Regions from separate parts of the Mesorhizobium sp. M0715 genome, predicted to be linked through region 2. Evidence: predicted binding sites of a transcription regulator. Region 2 holds the regulator's gene; each other region holds the start of a gene.
What was found. Region 2 encodes PhoB, which activates phosphate uptake and scavenging genes when phosphate is short. Its sites were predicted from a motif close to TGTCATNNANCTGTCAT; they were not measured.

Region 1: a site for PhoB is predicted at 2,967-2,983, ahead of NKI21_RS19445 (esterase-like activity of phytase family protein). Genes of this name have one in related genera too.
Region 3: a site for PhoB is predicted at 2,131-2,147, ahead of NKI21_RS21965 (RNA degradosome polyphosphate kinase). Genes of this name have one in related genera too.

What each region holds. Positions count from the first base shown of each region.
Region 1 covers NZ_JAMYPL010000016.1:73,259-78,057, reverse strand. Annotated here, with positions in the region: gene NKI21_RS19450 (MATE family efflux transporter) at 1-1,205, opposite strand, end outside; gene NKI21_RS19445 (esterase-like activity of phytase family protein) at 1,375-2,859, opposite strand; gene NKI21_RS19440 (GcvT family protein) at 3,155-4,799, shown strand, end outside.
Region 2 covers NZ_JAMYPL010000017.1:78,219-83,017, reverse strand. Annotated here, with positions in the region: gene pstA (phosphate ABC transporter permease PstA) at 1-962, shown strand, start outside; gene pstB (phosphate ABC transporter ATP-binding protein PstB) at 980-1,798, shown strand; gene phoU (phosphate signaling complex protein PhoU) at 1,825-2,532, shown strand; gene phoB (phosphate regulon transcriptional regulator PhoB) at 2,549-3,238, shown strand; gene eglC (endo-1,3-1,4-beta-glycanase EglC) at 3,702-4,799, shown strand, end outside.
Region 3 covers NZ_JAMYPL010000019.1:131,225-136,023, forward strand. Annotated here, with positions in the region: gene NKI21_RS21950 (TIGR02117 family protein) at 1-344, shown strand, start outside; gene NKI21_RS21955 (FAD-dependent monooxygenase) at 567-1,802, opposite strand; gene NKI21_RS21960 (zinc-finger domain-containing protein) at 1,822-2,067, opposite strand; gene NKI21_RS21965 (RNA degradosome polyphosphate kinase) at 2,314-4,515, shown strand; gene ppx (exopolyphosphatase) at 4,515-4,799, shown strand, end outside.

The sequences.
Region 1 (4,799 bases), on a different contig from region 2:
GGCGGCATCACGGCACCCGTGGCTCGTACGGTGGCAAACAGCACGATGGTTATGCCGAACAGGATGAACGACCACGAGGCGACATTGTTGATGTGGACGGCGATGTCGATCGCCGCGCTGTCGCTGCTCAGGAACAGGCTCAGCACCGAACGGTCGAAAACCGACAGCACGGCAACCAGCGCGCCGGTCAGGACCAGGTTGAAGCCGACGCCGGAGGCGGCGATGCGGCCGATCCGGTCCCAGCGCCCGGCGCCGACATTTTGTGCCGCCATCGAGGACACCGCAGCGCCGATGGCGAGCGCCGGCATCTGGATGTAGGTCCACAGTTGGGCGGCGATGCCGTAAGCGGCCGCGACCTGCGAGCCGTTGGAGTTGACCATGCCCATCACTGTCAATGCAGCCGCGGAGATGACAATCATCTGCAGACCCATCGGCACGCCCTTGAAGACGACGATGCGAAGCAAGGTGGGATCGGGCCGCAGCAGAGCGAGGTTGGCGCCGGCCAGCCGCAGCGGATGCTTGCGCACATAGAGCACGATCAGGATGGCGATCACGCTTACCGTCTGGCCGATCAGCGTCGACGTGGCGGAGCCTGCGATACCGAGCTCGGGAAACGGCCCGATGCCGCGGATGAGCAATGGGTTGAGCACGATGTCGAGGACGACGGCCAGCGCCATGAAGAAGAAGGGCGTGCGTGAATCGCCGGCACCGCGCAGCACGGTCATGACGAAGGACAGAAGGTTCATCATCGGCACGGCGACGAAGATGATGCGCAGATAGGAGCGCGCCAGCGGCAAGGCATCGGCCGGTGTGCCGAGCGTGTTGAGAATGGCGTCGACCCAGATCCAGCCGCAGACCGCGAAGATAACCGAGACGAGGAAGAAGAACGTCGCGCTGGTGCCGACGATGCGGCGCGCCTCGGGCAGGTCGCGGGCACCGACCGACTGGGCCACCAGAATGGTGGCCGCCATGCCGATGCCGAACACAGTGCCGAGGATCAGGAACAGGACGAGGTTGGCGTTGGAGGTGGCGGTCAGCGCCGATTCGCCGAGGAAACGGCCGACCCAGACGGCGTTGATCGATCCGTTGAGCGACTGCAGCACGTTGGAGCCGAGCACCGGCAAGGCGAACAGCAGAAGCGTGCGCGGGATCGGGCCGCTGGTCAGGTCGCCGGTGCGCCGGCGCGCGGGCATTTTTTCGTCCATGGCGGGCAGCTCGGCAGATGGTGATTTGGATCCAGTCCACGATGATATCGCAGGCGGGACCGAGATGCACCCTTGCGAACGCGCCGCACAGTTGAAAGCCGCTGCCCCGTTCATGCCCAGCCGCTGCCCCCAGCGGACGCGCCAAGCGCGCCCGTCCGTGCAGTGGTCGTTACTTCTTGGCCAGACCCGGCAGCGTGACCTGATAGACCAGGAACATGGTGTCGACATTGGCGCCGTCTTCCGCCTTGTAGGGCGCGCCAACCTGGAAACCGTCCTGGGCAAGGAAGTCGTTGTCGTTGGCGACGAACAGGAAGTAGTCGTCGGGCAGCTTCGCATCGAGCACGCTGACCACTGACATCGCCTCCCACTTCTCGGACAGGTTATCCTGGTCGTTGGGCGCGCCATTGTGCAGGCCGAAGCGGCCGAGCTCGGCACTGTCGTTGATGTCGATGAATGGCGTCAGCTTGGCCGGTGTCACCGATGGGTCGACGACGCCCTTGGGGGCGACCGGCTTGTCAGCGGCGTCGAAGGCGCCGCCGGCGATGTCGGTCGCGGCCGAGACGTCGACGACGAAGATCTGGCGCACAAGCGAGGTGTCGCCCTTCAGCCCCTGGCCGTTGCCGCTGTCGCGCGCCAGCATCAGGAAGGTCTTGTCGGAGAGCGCCACGATCTCGCTCTGCGCGGCGACCTTGGTCTTGCCCTTGGCATCCTTGAACACCGGCAGCGGCACGACATACTCATGCGCCAGCTTGAGGTGGGCGGGGTCGGACGCGTCATAGACCAGCGCACGCGTGTTCTGGCGCGTCGCGGGAGAATCGCCGCCGTCCTGCCTTGTCGCCGACTGCAGCACGGCGATCAGGAACTTGCCGTCGGGCGTCATTGCCATGCCTTCGAGGCCTTGATTGTTCTGGCGGCCGGTTTCGGGATCCTTCGGATCGGGCTCGGCGGCACCGGGTCCCGGATTGTCCGAGGCGAAGTTCGGCGTGCCGTGGCGCATCGGCACGAGGGCGGCCGGTGGCTGGGTTGCCGACAGCAGATGCCCGTCGGCGGAAAACCGATAGATGTTCGGGCCGTATTCGTCGGAGATGAACATCGAACCATCGGGCAGCCGCACGATCGCCTCGTTGTCGAGCGCCAGCTTGCCATTGTCGGCTTGCGGCAGGATCGGCATGTCGCCGCTTGCCGCGCGCACGCCGTTGAGCGGATCGAGGCCTGTGGCATCAGCCCCCTTGTCGTCGGTAAGAAGCATGGTGTCGGCGAGCGTTGCCTTGACGCCGGTCTGCCGCTGGCCGGCAGCAGGTGCCGCATCTGGTGCCACCGGGGTAAACTCGATGCCGATGGTGTTGAGGCGCGGCCGGTAGTCGGTGGTACCGACGACATTGTAGCCGCGATCCGGCAGCAGCCAGAGCGAACCTTTGTAGCCAGCGGCCTCATGCGTCCAGCCTGATGTGTCGATCGACATGCCGGAGCCCGAACCAAACGTCTCGCCGAACTTGTCGCGCTGAGCGGCCGGGATGCGACCGACGCCGACCAGCCCTTTGTTGACAAAGCTCGTGCCGCCGACGGTCGCGGTGCTGTCGGCGAGGGCCGGCGTCAAGGCGGTGAACAAGGCCAGCGCGACGCCGAGCGACGCGGTTCGATACAGGTGTTTCATGGATAATCCTCTTTGTGCCGGATGTGCCGCGGGACGAAAAAACTGAAAGAGGCGCGACATCGATGATGCCGCGCAGGCCTCCCCGAAACGCGGTCTACGGCGCGAACATGATGCTTGCGTGACAGCGCGCAGTGCATGCCGGCGGTCTTCTTCACGTGCCGATAGAAACGTGCGCCTGGCGGAAGATCATTCCGTCAGTCTCAGACCGGCAAAAAAAGCCGCGCGCGCTGGTCCTGGACACTTATGTCTAGTGCGTATATAGTCCGGCCTTCGGACCAACCGTGGAGGGGAAGCCTTGAAGTCGCACTACCGCGCAGTCGTCATCGGAGGTGGCGTGGTGGGAGCCTCGGTGCTCTACCATTTGACGCGGTTCGGCTGGAGCGATGTGGCGCTGATCGAGCGCGCCGAACTGACGGCCGGTTCGACGTGGCACGCGGCGGCAGGCTTCCATGCGCTCAACGCGGATCCCAACGTGGCGGCGCTGCAGGACTACACCATCAATCTCTACCGGGAGATCGAGGCCGAATCCGGCTGGGATATCGGCCTGCACATGACGGGCGGCGTCAACATCGCCAGCGATCCCGCGCGCTGGGAGTGGCTGAAATCGGCTTGGGCGGTGTTCCAGTCGGTTGGCATCGAGACCGCGCGCCTCGTCACGCCCGACGAGATCAAGGCGATCTGCCCGATCGTCGACGTCTCCGGCGTGCTTGGCGGTCTGCATGATTCCAACGAAGGCCATCTCGACCCGTACGGTACGACGCACGCCTATGCCGGCGCTGCAAAAAAGCGCGGCGCCGACATCATACTGCGCAACCGGGTGGTCGAGTTGAAGCCGCGCGCCGACGGTCGCTGGGATGTCGTCACGGAGCAGGGCACCATCATCGCCGAGCATGTCGTCAATGCCGGCGGGCTGTGGGCAAAGCAGCTCGGTCGCATGGCCGGCGTCGACCTGCCGGTGACGCCGATGGAGCACCATTATTTCATCACTGAGGACATTCCCGAGATCGCGGCGCTGGACAAGGAAATCGGCATCGCCGTCGATCTCGACGGCTTTTCGTATCTCCGGCAGGAGCGCAAGGGCGTGCTGCTGGGCGTTTACGAGCAGAACCCGAAGCACTGGAACATGGATGGCGCGCCATGGGACTACGGCATCGAACTGATCCCGGAAGACATCGATCGCATCAGCCCGGAACTCGCCAAGGCGCATGAGCGCTTCCCTTGCTTGGCGACGGCCGGCATCCGCAAATGGGTCAACGGCGCCTTCACCTTCACGCCGGACGGCAATCCGATTGTCGGGCCGGTGCGCGGGCTGAAGAATTACTGGGTCGCCTGCGGCGTCATGGCCGGTTTCAGCCAGGGCGGCGGCGTCGGCAAGTCGCTGGCCGAATGGATGATTTTCGGCGAACCGCAGGCCGACATCTTTGGCATGGACATTGCCCGCTACGGCGCCTTCGCCGCCAACCGGGAATATCTCAAGCAGACGACACGCCAGTTCTATTCGCGCCGCTTCGTCATGACCTTTCCCAATGAGCGGCTGCCCGCCGGCCGGCCGCTGAAACGCCCCGGCGCCTATGACGGCATGACGGCCGCGGGATGCGAATGGACAGCGTCGTGGGGGCTGGAAATCCCGGCCTATTTCGCGCCGATGGGATTTGCCGAGAACACGACGCTGCGGCGCTCCAACGCCTTCGACATCGTCGGCGACGAGGCGCTGCAGGTGCGGCGCGCCGCCGGTCTCGTCGATATCTCGGCCTATTCGCGCTATGCGGTGGCGGGGCCAAGTGCGGAAGCCTGGCTCGACCGGCTGCTCGCCTGCAGGCTGCCGAAGCCGGGGCGGGCCGGCCTGGCGCCGATGCTCGGTCATGACGGACGGCTGAAGGGCGACCTCACCGTCTTCAACTGGGGCGGCGGCAGCTATTGGCTGATGGGCTCCTACTATC
Region 2 (4,799 bases):
AGCAGCTCAAGGGCTTCCTGTCGGAAGGCGCCCGCGTCCAGTTGCGCGACATCGTTGCCGCCGATCCGTCCGTGATCGGCACGACGCGCGACGTCAACATCCTCGCCGCCGCCAATCTCGACTCGGCTTTCAAGGGTCAGATCGACCTCAGCGTCGAGGAAGCGCGACGCAAGGTCTCGGACCAGCAGATCACCTGGATGAACAAGCTCAAGGCCGAGGGCGCGATGGCCGAGCACTTCAACAGCGGCCTGTTCACCTACGGCGCCTCCAGCCGCCCGGAAACCTCGGGCATGGGCGTGGCGATCATCGGCTCGTTTTATATGATGGTGATCGTGTTGCTGCTGGCGCTGCCGATCGGCGTCGCCGCCTCCATCTATCTGGAGGAGTTCGCCAAGAAGAACCGTTTTACCGACCTTATCGAGGTCAACATCAACAATCTGGCCGCAGTGCCGTCAATCGTCTTCGGCTTGCTCGGCCTCGCGGTGTTCATCAATTTCCTGGGCATGCCGCGCTCTGCCGCCTTCGTCGGCGGCCTGGTGCTGACGCTGATGACGCTGCCGACGATCATCATCGCGACGCGAGCCGCACTTGCAGCGGTGCCGCCGTCGATCCGCTCGGCAGCTCTCGGTCTTGGCGCCTCCAAGATGCAGATGGTGTTCCAGCACATCCTGCCGCTTGCCGCGCCCGGCATCCTCACCGGCACCATCATCGGTCTGGCGCGTGCGCTCGGCGAAACCGCGCCTCTGCTGCTGATCGGCATGGTCGCCTTCGTCGCCGATCCACCGACGACGCCTTTCGATCCGGCCACCGCGCTGCCGGTGCAGATCTATATGTGGGCGAACGAGGCCGAACGCGCCTTCGTCGAGCGTATGTCCGGCGCCATCATCATCCTGCTCGTCTTCCTCATGGCCATGAACATCACCGCGATCGTGCTTCGGCGTCGGTTCGAGCGGCGCTGGTAGAAAAAAGGCATCTTGGTATGAACATCATGACCGAACAGTCCCTTGAAAACGCAGTGGGCGACAAGATGAAGTCGAACGAAGTAATCAAAATGCGCGGCGACAAGGTCGGCGTGTTCTATGGCGAGAAGCAGGCGCTGTTCGACGTCGATCTCGACGTCCGCCTGAACCAGGTGACGGCGCTGATCGGCCCCTCCGGCTGCGGCAAGTCCACCTTCCTGCGCTGCCTCAACCGCATGAACGACACCATCGATTCAGCACGGGTAACCGGCAAGATAACGCTCGACGAAGAAGACATCTACGACAAGAACATCGATGTCGTCGAACTCAGGGCGCGCGTCGGCATGGTGTTCCAGAAACCCAATCCGTTCCCCAAATCGATCTACGAGAACGTTGCCTATGGTCCGCGCATCCACGGATTGGCCAAGCGCAAGGCCGACATGGACCAGATCGTAGAGTCGAGCCTGAAGAAGGCGGCGATCTGGAACGAGGTCAAGGACCGTTTGCAAGAACCTGGCACGGGTCTTTCCGGTGGCCAGCAGCAGCGTCTGTGCATTGCACGCGCCATCGCCGTGTCACCCGAGGTGATCCTGATGGACGAACCGTGTTCGGCGCTCGACCCGATCGCCACCGCTCGCGTCGAGGAACTGATCGACGAACTGCGTCAGAACTATACCATCGTCATCGTCACCCATTCGATGCAGCAGGCAGCGCGCGTGTCGCAGCGCACCGCGATGTTCCATCTAGGCTATCTGGTCGAGGAGGGCGCCACCGACAAGATGTTCACCACCCCCGACGACAAACGCACCCAGGACTACATCACCGGCCGGTTCGGCTGAGCTCAGGCATACGAGGGACGAAGATCATGGGTGAACATACCGTCGCATCTTTCGATGAGGATCTGGAGCAGATCAGCCAGCTGATCCGCGACATGGGCGATCTCGCCCGCTCGATGGTCAGTGGCTCGACCAGGGCTTTGCTCAATTCGGACAATGCGCTGGCGCAGCGCGTGGTTTCCGATGATGCCATCATGGATGCACGCCAGCGCGAGCTGGACGATCGCGCCATCACGCTGATCGCCAAGCGCCAGCCAATGGCCAACGATCTGCGTGCGGTGGTCGGTTCGATCCGCATGGCCGGCGACCTTGAGCGCATCGGCGACCTTGCCAAGAACATCGCCAAGCGCGTCGGCACTGTCGGGCTGAGTGTCACGCCGCACGACCTTTCGCATTCGATCGACGCGATGGCGCAACTGGTGCTGATCCAGGTGCAGGGGGTCGTCGACGAGTACGCCGCCGCCGACCCGGCAGCGCTTGCCACGCTCAGAAACAATGACGAACGCATCGACGTCAAATACACCTCGGTGTTCCGCGAGCTGCTGACCTACATGATGGAAGATCCCCGCAACATCACGGCGTGCACGCACCTGTTGTTCTGCGCCAAGAACCTCGAGCGGATCGGCGACCACGTGACCAACATCGCCGAAAATGCCTACTATGTTTTGACCGGCACGCAGCTGCCAGCCAATCGTCCGAAGCAGGACGAGACGGCAATGTCCGCGCCAGCGGCATAACAGGGGTGACCAGCCGATGATCGCACCACGCATCATGGTGGTGGAGGATGAGGAGCCGCTAGGCGTGCTGCTCCGCTACAATCTTGAATCCGAAGGTTACCAGGTCGAGGTGGTGACGCGCGGCGACGAGGCCGAAATCCGGCTGCAGGAGAACGTTCCCGACCTTCTCGTGCTCGACTGGATGGTGCCGGCGGTTTCCGGCATCGAACTCTGCCGGCGCCTGCGAATGCGCCCAGAGACCGAGCGGCTGCCGATCATCATGCTGACCGCGCGAGGCGAGGAAAGCGACCGCGTGCGCGGCCTGTCGACCGGCGCCGACGACTATCTGGTCAAGCCGTTCTCGACGCCGGAGTTCATGGCCAGGGTCAAGGCGCTGCTGCGCCGGGCCAAGCCGGAAGTGCTGTCCAGCGTGCTAAAGGTCGGCGACATCGTGCTCGATCGCGAGTCGCACCGGGTCTATCGCAAGAAGAGCGAGATCCGGCTCGGGCCGACCGAATTCCGCCTGCTCGAATTCATGATGCGCCACCCCGGCCGCGTGTTCTCGCGCAGCCAGCTGCTCGACAATGTCTGGGGCGAGACGATTTACATCGACGAACGCACTGTCGACGTGCACGTCGGCCGGCTGCGCAAGGCGGTCAACAACGGCCGCATGCCTGATGTCATCCGCACCATCCGTGGGGCGGGTTACGCGATCAGGGAAGACTAGGTGGCTGTTCCGTCCCGATAGATCGTGACCGGGAAAACTCGATTAGCACGTGGTCGCCAACAGCCGCGAAGAGTGGAATGTTGCACTCGTCTCATCGATGGGGAGCGAGCACGTGACGCTTTGGCCCAAATGCGGTCATTCGAAACCTGATGAGGATGACCGCTCTTGGCGGTACGTCGCCATCTTGCCCGCAGACTCCGACCAGAAAGCCATGCAAGAATAAATTTGAGTTAACTTAGATATACGTTCGTTAAACGACGTGTGTTCTGCATAAATATACGATTTTACTAAATTGCTTCAATTTACATTGAGCCATCACCTCCTTATTCATTATCCGCCTTCCGATTATTGCGGTCTCGGATCGAATGACGATTCCGTGGAACGATCTCGTTCCTTGCAGCGTTGCTTTGGGAGCGGTCGCCGGACCTTTGACCAGGTCGGACACCATGAGGAAGGATTTCTGATGAGCACGGTCTTAAACGCCAAAGGCATCCCTCTTGCCTACACCGGCGCTTCCACTCATTGGTTCTCGGCCACCGGGTCTGGACCGGAACTGCATGGCACCTCCGGCAACGACTCCTTCTGGGGAGACACCGGCGTCACTGTCACGATCCACGGAGGCGCCGGCGACGACTACTATCATCTCTATTCCACCAACAACAAGGTGGTCGAGGATCCTGGGGCAGGGATCGACACGATCGACACATGGATGAGCTACAAGCTCCCTGACAATTTCGAGAACCTCGTCGTTACCGGCACCAACCGATTTGCGTTCGGAAATGCGTTGGACAACATCATCAAGGGCGGGTCAGGTCACCAGACGCTGGATGGCGGCAAGGGAAATGATGTCCTGATCGGCGGCGATGGCGCCGATACTTTCGCCATCTCCAAAGGTAATGGAAGCGATCTTATCTTCGATTTCGGTGCGACCGATGCGCTCCGCCTTAACGGCTACGATTTCACTTCGTTCGATGCCGTCCGTTCACAGATGGTCCAAGTGGAATCGAACGTGATGCTGAACCTCGGATCCGACGAAATCCTGGTGTTCAAGAATACGACCATCGACAAGCTGCAGCCCACCCAGTTCGAACTTCCGATAGACAAGTCCGCAATGACGCTGTCCTTCTCCGACGATTTCAACACGCTGAGCCTTCGGGACGGGCAGGACGGCACCTGGAATTCCAATTTCTGGTGGGGAGCGCCGAACGGCAGCACGTTGAGCAGCAATGGTGAGTTGCAGTGGTATATCGACGCCAATTATGGCCCGACGAGTTCGGTCCATCCGTTCAGCGTTGAGAACGGCGTCCTCACCATCACCGCCGCGCAGGCGCCGGAGGACATCAAGCCTCTGATCAACAACTACGAATACACCTCGGGGATCCTGACGACCCACGACACCTTCTCGCAAACCTACGGCTATTTCGAAATGCGGGCGGATCTTCCTGAAACAGCCGGAGCCTGGCCGGCGTTCTGGCTGCTTCCGGAGGACGGATCGTGGCCGCCGGAGCTGGACGTTGTCGAAACGCGCGGCCAGGACCCGAACACGCTCTACATGACGGCG
Region 3 (4,799 bases), on a different contig from region 2:
TGAAGGCACTGACACTCGACGCGTCGGTCATGCATGTCGATGTCGCCGGTGACATCGTCGAACCGCGCCCCGATATCGCGGGGTTCGACATCACCGAGGATCGGTTCACGGCGTTGCTCGATTTCATCGATGCGAGTTTCCAGCGGGGACCGGAAGGCCCGATCCTCGTTCCGGACGCAGCCTATTCGAGGTTCGACGGCTTCTACGAAGCCAATGGCCATTTCAACGCACTGGTCGGCTGCAACACCTGGACGGCGGCGGCCTTGCGCATCGCCGGCCTGCGCACCGGCTGGTGGAACCCGCTGCCTGTATCGCTCGGCCTGTCGATGAGCTTGTACAATTAGCGTGGGTATTCCGCGAATTGGCGTCGCGTTCCTTCATACCCCCCTCTGTCCTGCCGGACATCTCCCCCGCAAGGGGGGATTGGCAGTTGCGACGCCTCACTTCCCCTCGCGACGTCGGTGATTGGCGAAAGCAGTGGTGACGGCTGATCTCCCCCCTTGCGGGGGAGATGTCCGGCAGGACAGAGGGGGGTGCTGTCCCACCAACCGATTGTGCTTGTACGCTCAGCGTCGAATGATCTTCTGAGCCTGCCACCCATAGAGCCAGTCCAGATCCGCCGCGAGCTTTTCCGAGCGCATCTTCAGGAACACATTGCGCGCAATCGCCACTGGACCCGAGGCATGCCAGGCCAGCCGGTTGACAGCGCCGCGTCGAGCGACCTGCGCGACACGCGGCCGCCGTGACTGCTCCCAGACGGCAAGCGCGGCCAGAGGATCGGCGGGGAAGTCGGCGATGATATCGGCAAGCGTCACAGCATCCTCGATCGCCATCGCCGCACCTTGCGCCGCGAACGGGGTCATCGCATGCGCGGCATCGCCGATCAGCGCCATGTTGCCGGTCGTCCAAGGTTGTTTGCTGTCGACCGTGTGGATCGGCCACGCCGTCCACGGGCCGGCCTGCTCGACCAGACGGGCAAGTTCTGCCGAGGTGCCGCGCAGGGCTCGGGCCAGGATACCGGCGTCGGCGTTGCCGGACCAGCCCTCGGCGATGCGTTCGCCCTTGGTGAAGGCGGCGAGGTTGAAGGCCGCACCCTTGCTGACGGGATAGGCGACCATGTGGAAGCCGGGATGCAGGAAGGTGGTGACGCAGTCCTTGGCGCCGATGGCTGCAAAGGTTTGCCCGGCGGCGCTGTCAACCGCGACGGTGGCGCGCCAGGCCAGTTCGCCGGAGAAATGGCTCCTTGCGAAGGCCGCTCCCTTGCTCGAATGGGCAAGCCCGCGCACCGACGACCAGACGCCGTCGGCGCCGACCAGCAGGAAGCCCTCGGCCTCGACAGTCTTGCCGGCCATCTCGGCCGTCACCGTGATGCCATGGGTGTCGGCGGCAATGGTGCTGATGCGCGCCCCGGTGACGGTCTCGATGTTGGCGATTTCGTTGGCCGTCGCCAGTAGCGCGCTCTGCAGGTCGGCCCGATGAGCGACGAGATAGGGTGCCCCCCAGCGGCTTTCGGCGGCTTGCCCCAGCGGCACGCGCGCCAGTTCGCGCAAGGTCGCGGCCTCCTTCAACACCACGGCTTCCGGCCGCACCGCCGCCGGCAGCAGCTGGTCGAGTACGCCAAGCTGGCGAAGGATGCGGGTCGCGTTGGGAGAAAGTTGAATGCCGGCGCCTGCCGCTTCCAGGCGCTGCGCCTGTTCGAACACCCGTACCGAGTAGCCGCGTTCGGCGAACGCCAGCGCTGCGGTCAATCCGGCGACACCCGCCCCGGCGATGACAATTTGCCGGGAGCGCGTGTCGTTCATCGGGCTGGTCGCGAAAGACTCAGGCGGCCTGTTCTATGTAGATGCAGCCGGCCGGCAGCGTTTCGGTTGCCTTCAGCTTCGGCGAATAGCGGTAGAGCGTCGAGCAATAGGGACAGACCTTTTCGTTGTCGTCGCCCATGTCCAGAAACACATGCGGGTGGTCGAAAGGCGGATTGGCGCCCGTGCACATGAATTCCTTCACGCCGATGTCGATTGCCTGATAGCCCGCATCGTTCTGAAAATGGGGAATGGAACCGCCTGCCATCGTCGTCTCCTTAACGCAGTCTCGTCTGCATCTGGATCATATCAGGCCTCTTTGCAAGTTCGATGAAATCAAACTGTCGCAAAAGCCTGTCAGAGGATAAGTTAAGCCGGTTAACGCATGGCCCCGAAGACCGACACCGGTTTTCGGCAAGGACCATGCGTCGCCTTGGAGTGGTAGAGCGTCCTTTGCGCGTCCTGAATGACGCGCGGCGCTTTAGCTGGCTGACGATGTGGAAGAGCGGGAATCATGAACGAACTGAAGCCGGTGCAGAACGAATTCGTGGATGTCGAGGTGGCTCGCCCGGAGGGCGGCAATCCGGACCGGTTTGTCAACCGCGAGTTTTCCTGGCTGCAGTTCAACCGGCGCGTTCTCGAGGAATCGCTGAACCTCAATCATCCGCTGCTGGAGCGCGTCCGCTTCCTGTCGATCTCGGCGGCCAATCTCGACGAGTTCTTCATGGTGCGCGTCGCCGGCCTCGCCGGCCAGGTGCGCGAGGGCATCACGCTGAAGAGCCCTGACGGCCGCACCCCCGAACAGCAGCTCGAACAGCTGCTGCGTGAGGTCGAGCGGCTGCAGGAAGACCAGCAGAAGAGCCTTTCGGCGCTCACTGTGCTGCTCAACAAGGAAGGCATCGAGAGCATCACCCGCGATGCGCTGACCAAGGACGAGAAAATCTGGCTGGAAGACCATTTCCAGGGGCAGGTGTTCCCGGTGCTGACCCCGCTGTCGATCGACCCGGCGCATCCGTTCCCGTTCATTCCCAATCTCGGCTTCTCGATGGCGCTGCAATTGCGCCATCGCAAGAACGGCGAAGAGATGAGCGCGCTGCTGCGCCTGCCGGTAGCGCTGAAGCGCTTCATCCGTCTGCCGGACCGCAAGCATCACGTCCGCTTCATCCCGCTGGAAGAGGCGGTCGGCCTCTATATCGGCAAGCTCTTCCCCGGCTATGAGGTCAAGGGCTCCGGCACGTTCCGCATCATTCGCGACAGCGATATCGAGGTCGAGGAGGAGTCCGAGGATTTGGTTCGCCTGTTCGAAACGGCGCTGAAGCGGCGGCGGCGGGGTTCGGTGATCCGCATCGAATTCGACAGGCTGATGCCTGATGAATTGCGCGACTTCGTCGCCGGCGAGCTTGGCGTGTCGTCCAGCCGCATCAGCGTCTTGACCGGTCCGTTGGCGCTCAGCCAGATTTCCGAGATCGTCGCCGTTCCCCGCGACGACCTGAAATTCACGCCCTACAATCCGCGTTTTCCCGAGCGCATCCGCGAGCATGGCGGCGATTGTTTTGCCGCCATCCGCGAGAAGGACATCGTCGTCCATCACCCCTACGAATCGTTTGACGTCGTGGTGCAGTTCCTGCGCCAGGCGATGGCCGATCCGGAAGTGGTGGCGATCAAGCAGACGCTTTACCGCACCTCCAACGACAGCCCGATCGTGCGTGCGCTGGTCGACGCGGCCGAAGCCGGCAAGTCGGTCACCGCACTGGTCGAGCTCAAGGCGCGCTTCGACGAGGAAGCCAACATTCGCTGGGCGCGCGACCTGGAGCGCGCCGGCGTGCAGGTCGTGTTCGGCTTTCTCGAGCTGAAAACCCATTCGAAAATGTCGCTGGTGGTGCGGCGCGAGGACGGCAAGCTGCGCAACTACGTGCACCTCGGCACCGGCAACTACCATCCGGTAACGGCGCGCATCTACACCGACCTGTCCTTCTTCACCACCGATCCGACGATCGCCCGCGATGTCGCCCAGCTGTTCAATTTCATCACCGGCTATGCCGAGCCGACGGATGAAATGCGGTTGGCGATCTCGCCGTTCACGCTGAGAAGCCGCATCCTGAAGCACATTGCCGACGAGATTGCCTACGCGGTCCAGGGGAAACCGGCGCGCATCTGGATGAAGATGAACGCGCTCGTCGATCCGATCATTATCGACGCGCTCTACGATGCCAGCCGGGTCGGCGTCGAGGTCGACCTGGTCGTGCGCGGCATCTGCTGCCTGCGGCCTCAGGTTCCGGGCCTGTCGGAAAACATCCGCGTAAAATCGATTGTCGGCCGTTTTCTCGAGCACAGCCGCATCTATTGTTTCGGCAATGGTTACGGCCTGCCGTCGGACGAGGCGATCGTCTACATCTCCTCGGCCGATCTGATGCCGCGCAATCTCGACCGCCGCGTCGAAACCATGGTGCCGATCACCAATCCAACTGTGCACGAACAGATCCTTGGCCAGATCATGCTGGGCAACATCATGGACAATCAGCAAAGTTTCGACGTATTGGCTGATGGAACCTCCCGGCGCGTCGTGCTGGAGGAGGGCGAGGAACCGTTCAACGCGCAGGAATATTTCATGACCAATCCGAGCCTGTCGGGACGGGGTGACGCGCTGAAGTCGCATGCGCCCAAGCGCATCGCGCAGTTCAAGCGCCGCAAGAAGAACGCAGCAGCGTCCGGCTGATGCTGTCTGATTCCCAGGGCCGGCTGCAGGACCGCCGACCGCTGTCCATCATCGACATCGGATCGAACTCGATCCGTCTCGTCGTCTATGAGGGGCTGGCGCGCTCGCCGACCATGCTGTTCAACGAAAAGATGCTGGCCGGTCTCGGCCGTGGCATCGTTTCGACCGGCAAGCTCGACCCCGAGGCGGTGACGCGCTCGATGGAAGAGTTCCGTCGCTTTCGCGCGCTTTCCGACCAGGCCGGCGCCGAGCATATGTATGTGCTGGCCACCGCCGCCGCCCGC